DNA from 3 places in the Dactylosporangium sp. NPDC049140 genome. Region 2 is predicted to be linked to each of the others. Evidence: riboswitches for the same ligand, from Rfam matches in the RefSeq annotation. Region 2 holds a riboswitch; each other region holds the start of a gene.
The links. A riboswitch is a leader RNA that binds a small molecule or an ion and turns the genes downstream of it on or off. The one in region 2 is predicted to bind cobalamin.
Positions count from the first base shown of each region.

Region 1: linked by a shared signal. The riboswitch ahead of bluB (5,6-dimethylbenzimidazole synthase) and the one ahead of AB0B76_RS21615 (VWA domain-containing protein) in region 2 are both predicted to bind cobalamin.
Region 3: linked by a shared signal. The riboswitch ahead of AB0B76_RS34480 (ribonucleoside-diphosphate reductase subunit alpha) and the one ahead of AB0B76_RS21615 (VWA domain-containing protein) in region 2 are both predicted to bind cobalamin.

Region 1 covers NZ_JBEZDS010000006.1:262,000-265,264, forward strand. The annotation lists gene AB0B76_RS13345 (TrmH family RNA methyltransferase) at 126-647, shown strand; gene AB0B76_RS13350 (alpha/beta hydrolase) at 657-1,541, opposite strand; cobalamin riboswitch at 1,577-1,781, shown strand; gene bluB (5,6-dimethylbenzimidazole synthase) at 1,818-2,438, shown strand; gene AB0B76_RS13360 (hypothetical protein) at 2,442-3,265, opposite strand, start outside.
Region 2 covers NZ_JBEZDS010000012.1:143,634-146,898, forward strand. The annotation lists gene AB0B76_RS21615 (VWA domain-containing protein) at 1-1,878, opposite strand, end outside; cobalamin riboswitch at 1,938-2,063, opposite strand; gene AB0B76_RS21620 (hypothetical protein) at 2,165-2,449, shown strand; gene AB0B76_RS21625 (hypothetical protein) at 2,658-3,265, opposite strand, start outside.
Region 3 covers NZ_JBEZDS010000027.1:33,125-36,389, reverse strand. The annotation lists gene AB0B76_RS34480 (ribonucleoside-diphosphate reductase subunit alpha) at 1-1,177, opposite strand, end outside; cobalamin riboswitch at 1,316-1,524, opposite strand; gene AB0B76_RS34475 (DPP IV N-terminal domain-containing protein) at 1,580-3,265, opposite strand, start outside.

The sequences.
Region 1 (3,265 bases), on a different contig from region 2:
ATGGGGAGCCGTCCGCCGTCGACCCGGACCGCCCGCGCGGAGGTGCGCGCGGCGCTGCAATGACCTACCCTGGGCAGCGGCCCTGTTGCCGTCGATGGCCCGCGTGCGCCGCGAAGCACGCCCCAATGGTGAGCACCGCCATTCGCGTCCGGACCCCGTCCGAGCTGCGCTCCTCCCGCCGTCCCCGCGCCCACCGCTGCTGGGGACACCTCCTCGCCGCCCCGCTGTGGCCCATGCACGGCGTCAACCTCGGCACCCTCCTGCGCACCTGCGACGCCGTCGGGGCCTGTCTCGTCGTCCCGCGGTACCCCTGGATCGACGAGGCCCTCGCCCGCGGCAACACGCTGCGCCGCCCCGCGTGCGTCCACCGCATCGGCGATCCGCTGCGGTGGCTCGCCGCCGAGCGTGCGGGCGGGAGTCGCATCGTGGGCGTCGAGCTCGCCGAGGAGGCCGTGCGCCTCGCCGACCTGCCCGCCGCGCGCCGGCGCACCGTGATGGTGCTCGGCCACGAGTCGACGGGCATCCCGCCCGAGGCCCTCGACCTGCTCGACGGGGCGGTGGAGATTCCGATGGTGGGCAGCGGCGTGAGCCTGAACGTCGCCGTGGCCGGATCCCTCGTGTTGTACAAACTCGCCGGGCTGCTCTGACGCGGCCGCTCAGCCCGCCGGAGGGGCCGCGAGGACCTCGCGTAGCTTCGCGGCGAACTCCTCCGGCTTGCCGGCGTAGCCGAACTCGCCGCCGAGGAAGCCGCCGTGGTGGCTCGGGAACACGGTGGCCGGCCCGCCCAGGAGGGCGGCCATCGCCTCGGCGGTGCGCGCGGTGTACGTCTGCGCCGACTCCTCGCCCACGCCGATCACGATGCGGGCCGGGGACGCGTTCAGGGCCGCGACATCGGGGCGGTAGTCGGTGACCGCCCACGAGTCCCGCGACAGCAGCGGGTCGTCGCGGGTGCCGTCGTCGGCGGTGGACATGCCGAACATCGCCGGGTCCGGGGCCGGCTGCGCGAAGTACTCCTCCGTGAACTCGCCCCGCCACGAGGTCATGGCGATGAACGCGGCCATGCCCGGGCCGCTGCCGCCGGTCTCGTACGCGTCGTTGAACGCGGCCCGCGCCCGGTCCGCGCCGGCCGCGTCGGGCAGGATCGGGTTGATCGGCGGCTCGTGCGCGACGAGCGTGGCGACGTCGTCCGGGTGGGCGCTCACCCACTCCAGCGCGGTCACCGCGCCGCCGCTGCTGGCGAACACGTCGACCGGGCCGGCGCCGAGGTGCGCGGCGAGCCGGTGCAGGTCGGCGGCCTGCTGCTGCGGCGTGTTGTCGGTCCCGCCGTCGGTGCGGGCGCTGCGGCCCAGGCCGCGCGGGTCGTACGTGACGACGGTGCGGTCCGGGAAGTGCGCGGCGAGCGCGCCGAACCCGTCCGCGGTCATCGGCTGGCCGATCATGAACAGCGGCGGCCGTCCGTCCGCCGGCGGCAGCGGGCCGGTGACGTCGTAGACCAGGTCGGCGCCGGGTACGGCGAGCGTGTGCGTCTGCGTCTGCGTCATGCGCCGAGCCTATTGCCTCCTGGTAGCGTGCGGGCCGGCATCAACTGAAGCGAGGTGCCCCGCCGGCGACGGCGGGGAGAATCGGGAAGCCGGTGAGAATCCGGCACGGGCCCGCCGCGGTGACCGGGGAGCCGCCGCCCACACGTGCACGCGTAGCCACTGGCCCGGAAGGGCTGGGAAGGCGGGCGGAGGGGCGACGATCCGGGAGTCCGAAGACCGGCCTCGCGACCGACGGCCCCGGCCTGTCCCGGGGTGTGAGCGCAGCGGGAGCCTGCCTTGACGCATGACCTGTACGACATCATCAACCGCCGCCGCGACGTGCGCGCCGAGTTCACCGGCGCGCCGGTGCCCGGCGAGGCGCTGGACCGGATCCTGACCGCCGCCCACGCCGCGCCAAGCGTCGGGCTGACGCAGCCGTGGGACTTCATCGTCGTCCGCGACCGCGCGCTGCGCGAGGAGTTCCACGCGCACGTGTCCCGCGAGCGCGACGTGTTCGCCGCGACCCTCGACGCCGAGGCGGCCGCGCGGTTCGCCCGCATCAAGATCGACGGGGTGCTGGAGTCCACGCTCTCGGTCGTGGTCACCTACGATGCGGGGCGCGGCGGCCCCGCGGTGCTGGGCCGCCACGCGATCGCCGACGCCGGGCTGTACTCGGTGTGCCTGGCGATCCAGAACCTCTGGCTCGCGGCCACCGCCGAGGGCCTCGGCCTGGGCTGGGTCTCCTTCTACCGCGAGGAGTTCCTGCGCGGCCTGCTCGGCATTCCGGCCGGCGTACGGCCCGTGGCGTGGCTCTGCCTGGGCCCGGTGAGCCGGAGCCACGACGTGCCCGACCTGGAGCGCCACGGTTGGCGCCGGCGCTCCCCGCTGGACCAGGTCCGGCACGAGGACCGCTGGTAGGGCTCAGACCGGGCGCCAGTCGGGGACCTCGTCCGTCGTCGCGCCGGAGGTGACCTGGGCGTTGCCGGTGCCGTCGGGGCGGATCGTGAAGATGTGCCCCCAGGCCTCGTCGTCGTCCAGGTCGCAGTACGCGATCCGGGTCCCGTCGGGGGACCAGGCCGGCATCGTGTGGTGGGAGTCGCTGCCCGCCCGGGGCCTGGTCACCAGCTTCGCCCGCCCGGCCCCCGACGCCGCGGTGCGGTAGATCCCGCCGCCGTAGCCGCTGCCCACGACGAACCGCCCGAACGCGAGCTGGGTGCCGTCCGGCGACCAGTCCGGGCGGGAGTCGTACACCCCGGCGGCGGGCGCGGTGACCGCCGTCGCCGACAGCGTCACCGGGTCGAGCGCAACCAGGCTGCTGCCGCCGGCGGCCAGGTCGACGGCGTAGGCGATCCTCGTGCCGTCCGGCGACCACACCGGCGTGTGCTCGGCGACGCCGGCGGTGCCGGTCAGGTCCGTCAGGTCGGCGCCGTCGACGTCGATGACGCAGATGTCGGTGTCGCCGCCCGACCAGCACTCGTAGACCAGCCGGGTGCCGTCCGGCGACCAGGCCGGGGCGGACGCCGTACCGCTGAACCGCACGACGGCCAGCCCGCCGCCGTCGGCGTCCATCACCCACAGCTGGTCCGCGCCGGCCCCGTAGCGCCGGAACGCGATGTGCGCGCCGTCGGCGGACCAGGCCGGGTCCCGGTCCTCGACCGCCGGGGAGGCGGTGAGGTCGGTCAGGCCCTTGCCGGAGGAGGTGACCGTGTACACGTCGCCGAGCGCGCCGGCGGCGGCGTCGAAGC
Region 2 (3,265 bases):
GCTGGTCGAGCGCCCGTCGGTGACGACCACGAGCAGCGGGCGGCGGCGGGCGTCGCGGCGGCGCTCGCCGTGCAGCACGCGGGCGGCCTGGCGCAGCCCGGCGGCCAGCGGCGTGCGGCCCCCGGTGCGCAGCTCGGCCAGGCGCACCACGCCGACCTCGTGGCTCGCGGTCGGCTCGAGCACCAGGGTGGCGTCGTGGCCGCGGAAGGAGACCAGGCCGACCTTGTCCCGGCGCTGGTACGCGTCGCGCAGCAGCGACAGGATCGCGGTCTTCACGACGCCCATCCGCTGCCGGGCGGCCATCGAGCCGGACGCGTCGACGACGAACAGCACCAGGTTCGCCTCGCGGCCGACCTTGACCGCCTCGCGCACGTCGCGGGCCTCGGCGCGGCTCGAACCGCGCATTGCGGCGGCCCGGATCGTGTCGGGCACGTGGATGCTCGTGAGCTTCCCGCCGATCGGGGCGCGGGAGCGCACCACGCGCCCGTGCCGCGACAGGGCGGGCGAGCGCCGGCCCGCGTGGGCGCCGGCCTGGCGGTTCGCGCGGCCCGCGATGCTGAGCAGCTTCGGCTTGTACGGCAGCCCGGCGAACGCGAGCTGCCCCGGCGCCGCGACCCCGGCCGAATCCGGCAGATCCGACGAATCCGAAGTGTCCGATAAATCGGAGTCGCGGGGCGGGTCGGGCTTATCGCTAACGGAGCCATCGGTCGGCTCGGCCGGAGGCCGCTGCTCGGGCGCGACGGGCGGCGGGGGCGGCCCACCGGCGTCGGGCGATTCCGACGTTTCCGAAATGTCGGTCGGGTCCGGCGGAACCGGGTCGTCGTCCGGCGGCGGCGGGGAGCCGCCCGGCGGGTCGTCGTCCGGCCCGGTCTCCTGCTCCAGCACCTCTTCCAGGCGATCCCGGTCGGCCCCCGGCGGGTCGAGCGGATCGCGCCGGCGCCGGTGCGGCAGCGCCAGCCGGGCCGCGTCGCGCACGTCGTCCGTCGTGACCACCGTCCGCCCGTGCCAGGCCGCGAGCGCCACCGCCGTCCGCGCGACCACGATGTCGGCCCGGAGGCCGTCGACGCGGTACGCCAGGCAGATCCGCGCGATCCGGTCGAGCTCCGCGTCCGGCAGCGCCACCCCGCCGATCCGGGCCCGGGCGCCGGCGATCCGCTCGGCGAGCGCGGCGTCCTCGGCCACGTAGCGCCCGGCGAACCCGGCCGGGTCGGCCTCGTACGCCAGCCGCCGCCGCACGACCTCGGCCCGCGGCGCGGCCTCCTGGGGCGCCGTGACCCCGACGACGAGCCCGAAGCGGTCCACGAGCTGCGGGCGCGGCTCGCCCTCCTCGGGGTTCATGGTGCCCACGAGCAGGAAGCGGGCCGCGTGCTTGACCGAGACGCCGTCGCGCTCGACGTGCGCGCGGCCCATGGCGGCGGCGTCGAGGAGCAGGTCGACCAGGTGGTCGGGGAGCAGGTTGACCTCGTCGACGTAGAGGACCCCACGGTGCGCGGCGGCCAGCAGGCCCGGCTCGTAGGCCTTGACCCCGTCGCCGAGGGCGCGCTGCAGGTCGAGGGTGCCGACCACGCGGTCCTCGGTCGCGCCGACGGGCAGCTCGACGAGGGCGGAGCGGCGGCGCTCGGCCCCGGCCCCGGGCGTGTGCGGGCCGTCGGGGCACTCGGGGTCGGGCGCGTCCGGGTCGCAGGCGAAGCGGCAGCCGGCGACCACCCCGACCTCGGGCAGCAGCGCGGCGAGGGCCCGCACGACGGTGGACTTGGCGGTGCCCTTCTCGCCCCGGACGAGCACCCCGCCGATGGCCGGTGAGACCGCCGTGAGCAGCAGCGCGAGGCGCAGGTCGGGCAGGCCGACGACGGCCGAGAACGGGTACGGCGAGGTCACGGGCACTCTTCCCTTCGGCGGGTCCGCGCCCGCGAGGCGGCTGTTGCGTCGGCGGCCCGGAGTCTCCTGACTGCCGGATCGCCGCCGCCCCCCGACCTTCCAGCCGTTGCCGGCCGTGGTCCGAGCTGAGGGGCGACTCCCCGGTCACAGTGGCGGGACCGTCCCGGACTCGCACCGGGTTCCTCCGCAGACCGCTCGCCCGCCATCGTGTCCCACCGGCAACCGGTGCGTCAACGTGGCGCGGTGTGACCCTCACGATCCGGGTCCGCCGGCCGATGGGACGGGCATGCGGCGCGCGTTGGACTCGGCCGCCCAGATCGTACTGTGCGTGCTCCTCGCGGCGGTCGCCCTGATCGCCGCCACGCCGCTGCGGCTGCCGCCGCGGGCCCCGGCGAGCTCGGTCGCGCCGCCGGGCACCCGGGCGATGTGGCTGCGACCGGGGGCCGGGGCCGCCGCGGGCACGATGGCGGCCGCACCGGTCGACGAGTTCCAGCAGCGCGTGGTCGGCGACCCCGGCTTCGCCGACCGGCTGACCCGGCGCATCCAGGCGACCTGCGGCACGGCGCGGTAGGCGGACGTACGAGAGCCCCGCGACACGAGGGGGGAGGGGTGTCGCGGGGCCGGCTCATATATATGGATATCGAGAGCTGTCTCGAGTTAGGCGGTGCGAGGACCCGGAACCGGGCCCCTTCAAGTGGTGCTGAAGCAAGGATGCGGCACGGCACTTGGCGTGGACTTGGCACGCACTTGCGCCGATGTGTCACCCAGGCGACAGGCCGCTACACCATGGATTCGAGGAGGAGCCGCTCGGCCGCGGCCGCGCGGACCTCGGGGGTCTCGATCGGGTCGTCGCGCAGGTAGGCCAGGCGGCGCTCGAGTTTCTCGTCGAGCGGGACGCGGCGCACCGCGATGAGCCGGACGCCGGCCTCGCAGTCCCACAGGCCCTCGGTCAGGGCGCCCGCGCACGCGTCCGGCTCCAGCTCCAGGCGGGCCCGCAGGTAGGCGGCGCGCTCGTACGAGTGCGGGCTGAACCACAGCGAGCGGATGCGCGGCAGGGCCTGGCGGGCGGCGTCGCCGCCGACGCGGGCGAGGCCGTCGGCGAGGCGGTCGTAGCCGCACAGGTCGTCGTCGCGCCGGTCGAGCCAGTCGAGGCCGGCCAGCAGGGCGGGGCCGTCGGACTCGTCGCCCCGGTCGGCCAGGACGCACAGGGCGCTCCAGTACCGCGCCGAGGACGGGTCGGCCGCGGCGTGCCGGGCGGTCTTCAGCGAGTCGACGGACGGCTCCACCAGGCACCCGGTCTCGTCGGCGGCGCTGAGCAGCTCGCCGAGGCCGGTCAGCGGCCCGGGGCCGTGCGCCACGGCGGCGTGGATGCGCTCGTCCCGCGCGG
Region 3 (3,265 bases), on a different contig from region 2:
TGCCGGTCTGGGCGAGGGTGCGCATCATGCGGCCGTAGAGATCGCGGGCCTTGACGGTGCGCACCGCCTTCTTCTCGGCCGCGCGGTAGGCCGCGTCGAACGCCTCGCCGTAGAGGTCCGGCAGCTCGGGGGCGTCGGTGGGGTCGATCAGCGACCAGTCGCCGTCGGCCTCGACGCGGCGCATGAACTCGTCCGGCACCCAGTTGGCGAGGTTGAGGTTGTGGGTGCGGCGGGCGTCCTCGCCGGTGTTGTCCCGCAGCTCCAGGAACTCCTCGACGTCCGGATGCCACGGCTCCAGATACACGCACGCCGCGCCCTTGCGCCGCCCGCCCTGGTTCACCGCGGCGACACCCGCGTCAAGCGTCTTGAGAAAGGGCACGATGCCGTTGGATATCCCGTTGGTGCCGCGGATGAGTGCGCCCCGCCCGCGCACGCGCGACCACGAGATCCCGATGCCGCCGGAGAACTTCGACAGCCGCGCGACCTGGTGGTAGCGCTCGTAGATGGAGTCGAGCTCGTCCCGGGGCGAGTCGACGAGGAAGCACGACGACATCTGCGTGTGCCGGGTGCCGGAGTTGAACAGCGTCGGGGAGCTCGGGAGGTAGGCCAGGGAGGACATGAGGCGGTAGAACCCGATCGCCTCGCCCGGGGTCTGCGACAGGCCGCAGGCCACGCGCAGCAGCCAGTACTGCGGCGTCTCCACGACCAGGCGGGCCTCGGGGTGGCGCAGCAGGTAGCGGTCGGCGACCGTACGCAGGCCGAAGTACTCGAACCGCAGGTCCCCGTCGAGGTCGACGGCGTCGTCGAGCTTGCGCGCGCTCGCTGCGACGAACGCGGCGGTGTCGTCGCCGATCAGGCCGAGCTGGTGGCCGTAGCGGATCGACTGGCTGAAGCTCGCGACGCCCTGGCCGCGCACCTCCTTGTCCACGTACGCGGCCAGCAGCCGCGCGGCCAGCCGCGAGTACTGCGGCTCCTCCCCGATGAGCTCCGCCGCCGTCTGGATCGACAGCTTGTCCAGCTCGGCGGTGCTCGCCCCGTCGTACAGCCCGCTGATCGTGCGGGTCGCGACGCGCAGCGGGTCGACCTCGTCCAGGTCACCGGCCCACCGCTCGACCGCGCGCACGATCTTGTTCACGTCAACGGCCTCGGTGTCGCCGTTGCGCTTGCGTACCTGCATCCGCGTGCCCTTTCTCGCCTCAGGTCGGAGGGCCGAAGGAGCGCGCGGAGACGCCGCCGGGACCCCTGCGGCGGCATGCGGCCAGGGTCCGGCTCGTGGCGTCGGCCGTCCCGCGCGGCCTTCGACCGCCGCGCACCGGGCGGTGCGCGGCGCGCTGGCAGGTCTTCGGACTCGTGGGCGCCGAGCGCATGCCTACTGACCGTCGCTTCCCAGGCCTGATCGGGCCCAGTGCACATGACGGCGATCGTTCCCACTGACCGCTGCGGGGCAGTCCCGGACTCGCACCGGGTTCCCTCTTGCCTCGGCCGCCCTGGGCGGGCGGCCGAACCAGCTGTGGTCATCACTATATATAGGGCCGCCCGAGAATTGGAAACACCAGATGTCGTGTCGGCGTGTCGCGGCTCAGGCGAACATCTCGGCGAGCATCTCCGGGCCGACCGGGATGGCGGCGGGGCGGTAGGCGGGCGGCGGGGTGCCCATCAGCTCGCGCACCAGGAAGTCCCAGCAGCGCTTGCGCACGTACGCGAGGCAGTCCAGGAACGTGTGCTCGGCCCCGGGCACGATGAGCAGCTCGAAGTCCTTGTCCGCGGCGATGAGCCGGTCGGCCAGGCGCAGCGTGTGGTCCGGATGGACCTGGTCGTCGAGCTCGCCGTGGACGAGCAGCAGCGGGCCGGCCAGCCGGGCGGCAAGGTCCACATTGGACGTCCGGGCCCAGGCGTCCGGGTCGTCCGCGCCGTCGTAGGACTCCACGAAGCCGGCGTTGAAGCAGCGGGCGTCGTGCGAGCCGGCCAGCGCGACGCCGGCCCGGTACACCTCGGGGAAGTCCAGCATCGCCCGCGCCGCGGCGAACCCGCCGCCGGAGTGCCCGAACGCGCCGACCCGGTCGAGGTCCATCCACGGCCGGTCTGCGGCGAGTTGCCGCAGCGCGGCGACGTGGTCGGCCAGGCCCCCGGCGTCGCCGAGGCGGCCGTAGGAGGCGTCGTGGAAGGCCTTGCCGCGCCCCGGGGTGCCGCGCCCGTCGAGCGCGACGACCACGAACCCGAGCGCGGCGAGGGGCTCGGCGTCCAGGCCCATGCCGCCGGGGTCGAAGCCGGGCTCGACCCGGCCGACCTGCGGGCCCGGGTAGAGGCTGTCCACGACCGGGTAGCGGCGCGCGGGGTCGAAGCCGTGCGGGCGGTACAGCACCCCGTAGACGTCCGTCACGCCGTCGGCCGCCTTGACGCGGAAGCGCTCGGGCGGGGTCCAGCCGGTGGCCTCGAGCCGGGTGATGTCGGCCCGCTCGAGCTCGACCAGCACGCGCCCGGTCCAGTCGCGGACGGTGGTCACCGGCGCGGTGTCCACCGTGGACGCGCTGTCGACGAAGTACCCCCGGTGCCCGGGCAGCGTCACGACGTGGTCGAGCTCGTCGTCGGTGAGCCGGGCGAAGCCGGTGCCGTCCAGGCCGGCCCGGCACACGGTGCGCCGGTACGGGTCGGCCTCGACGAGGCCGGCGGCGGTGAAGTACACCGTGCGCTCCGCCTCGTCGACGTGCAGGATCTGCCGCACCGACCAGGGCCCGGAGGTGACCCGGCCCAGCGGCGCGCCGGTGTGCCGGTCGTAGCGGTACAGGTGGCCGGAGCCGTCACGCTGGGAGTACCACAGCACCTCGTCGGCCAGCACGCGCACGATCGGCGGCTCGTAGGCCCACTGGTTGGGCTCCACCCGGGTCGCGCCGGCCTCGCTGAGCACGGTGGTGACGGCGCCGGTGGCCGGGTCCAGGCGGTGCAGCGCGAGGGTGTGGCGGTCGCGGGGCTGGCCGAGGAAGTACACGGCCGAGCCGTCCGCGGCCCACCAGGCCCACTTGATCATGATGGGTGACAGCTGCGGCATGAGCAGGGGCTCGGTCTGCGCGCGGACCACCGTGCCGGTCGCGACGTCCAGCACCACGAGCTCGGCGAGCGGGAGATGCTCGTCGCCGGGGTAGGCGTACCGCTGCGGGTGCGTGCGCGGCGGGCCGCCGTCGGCCGGCCGGGCCTCGACGAGGTGGGTCTCGCGCACGTGGCGCTCGTCGGTGCGGTGGGCCAGCACCCGGCTCGAGTCCGGCGACCA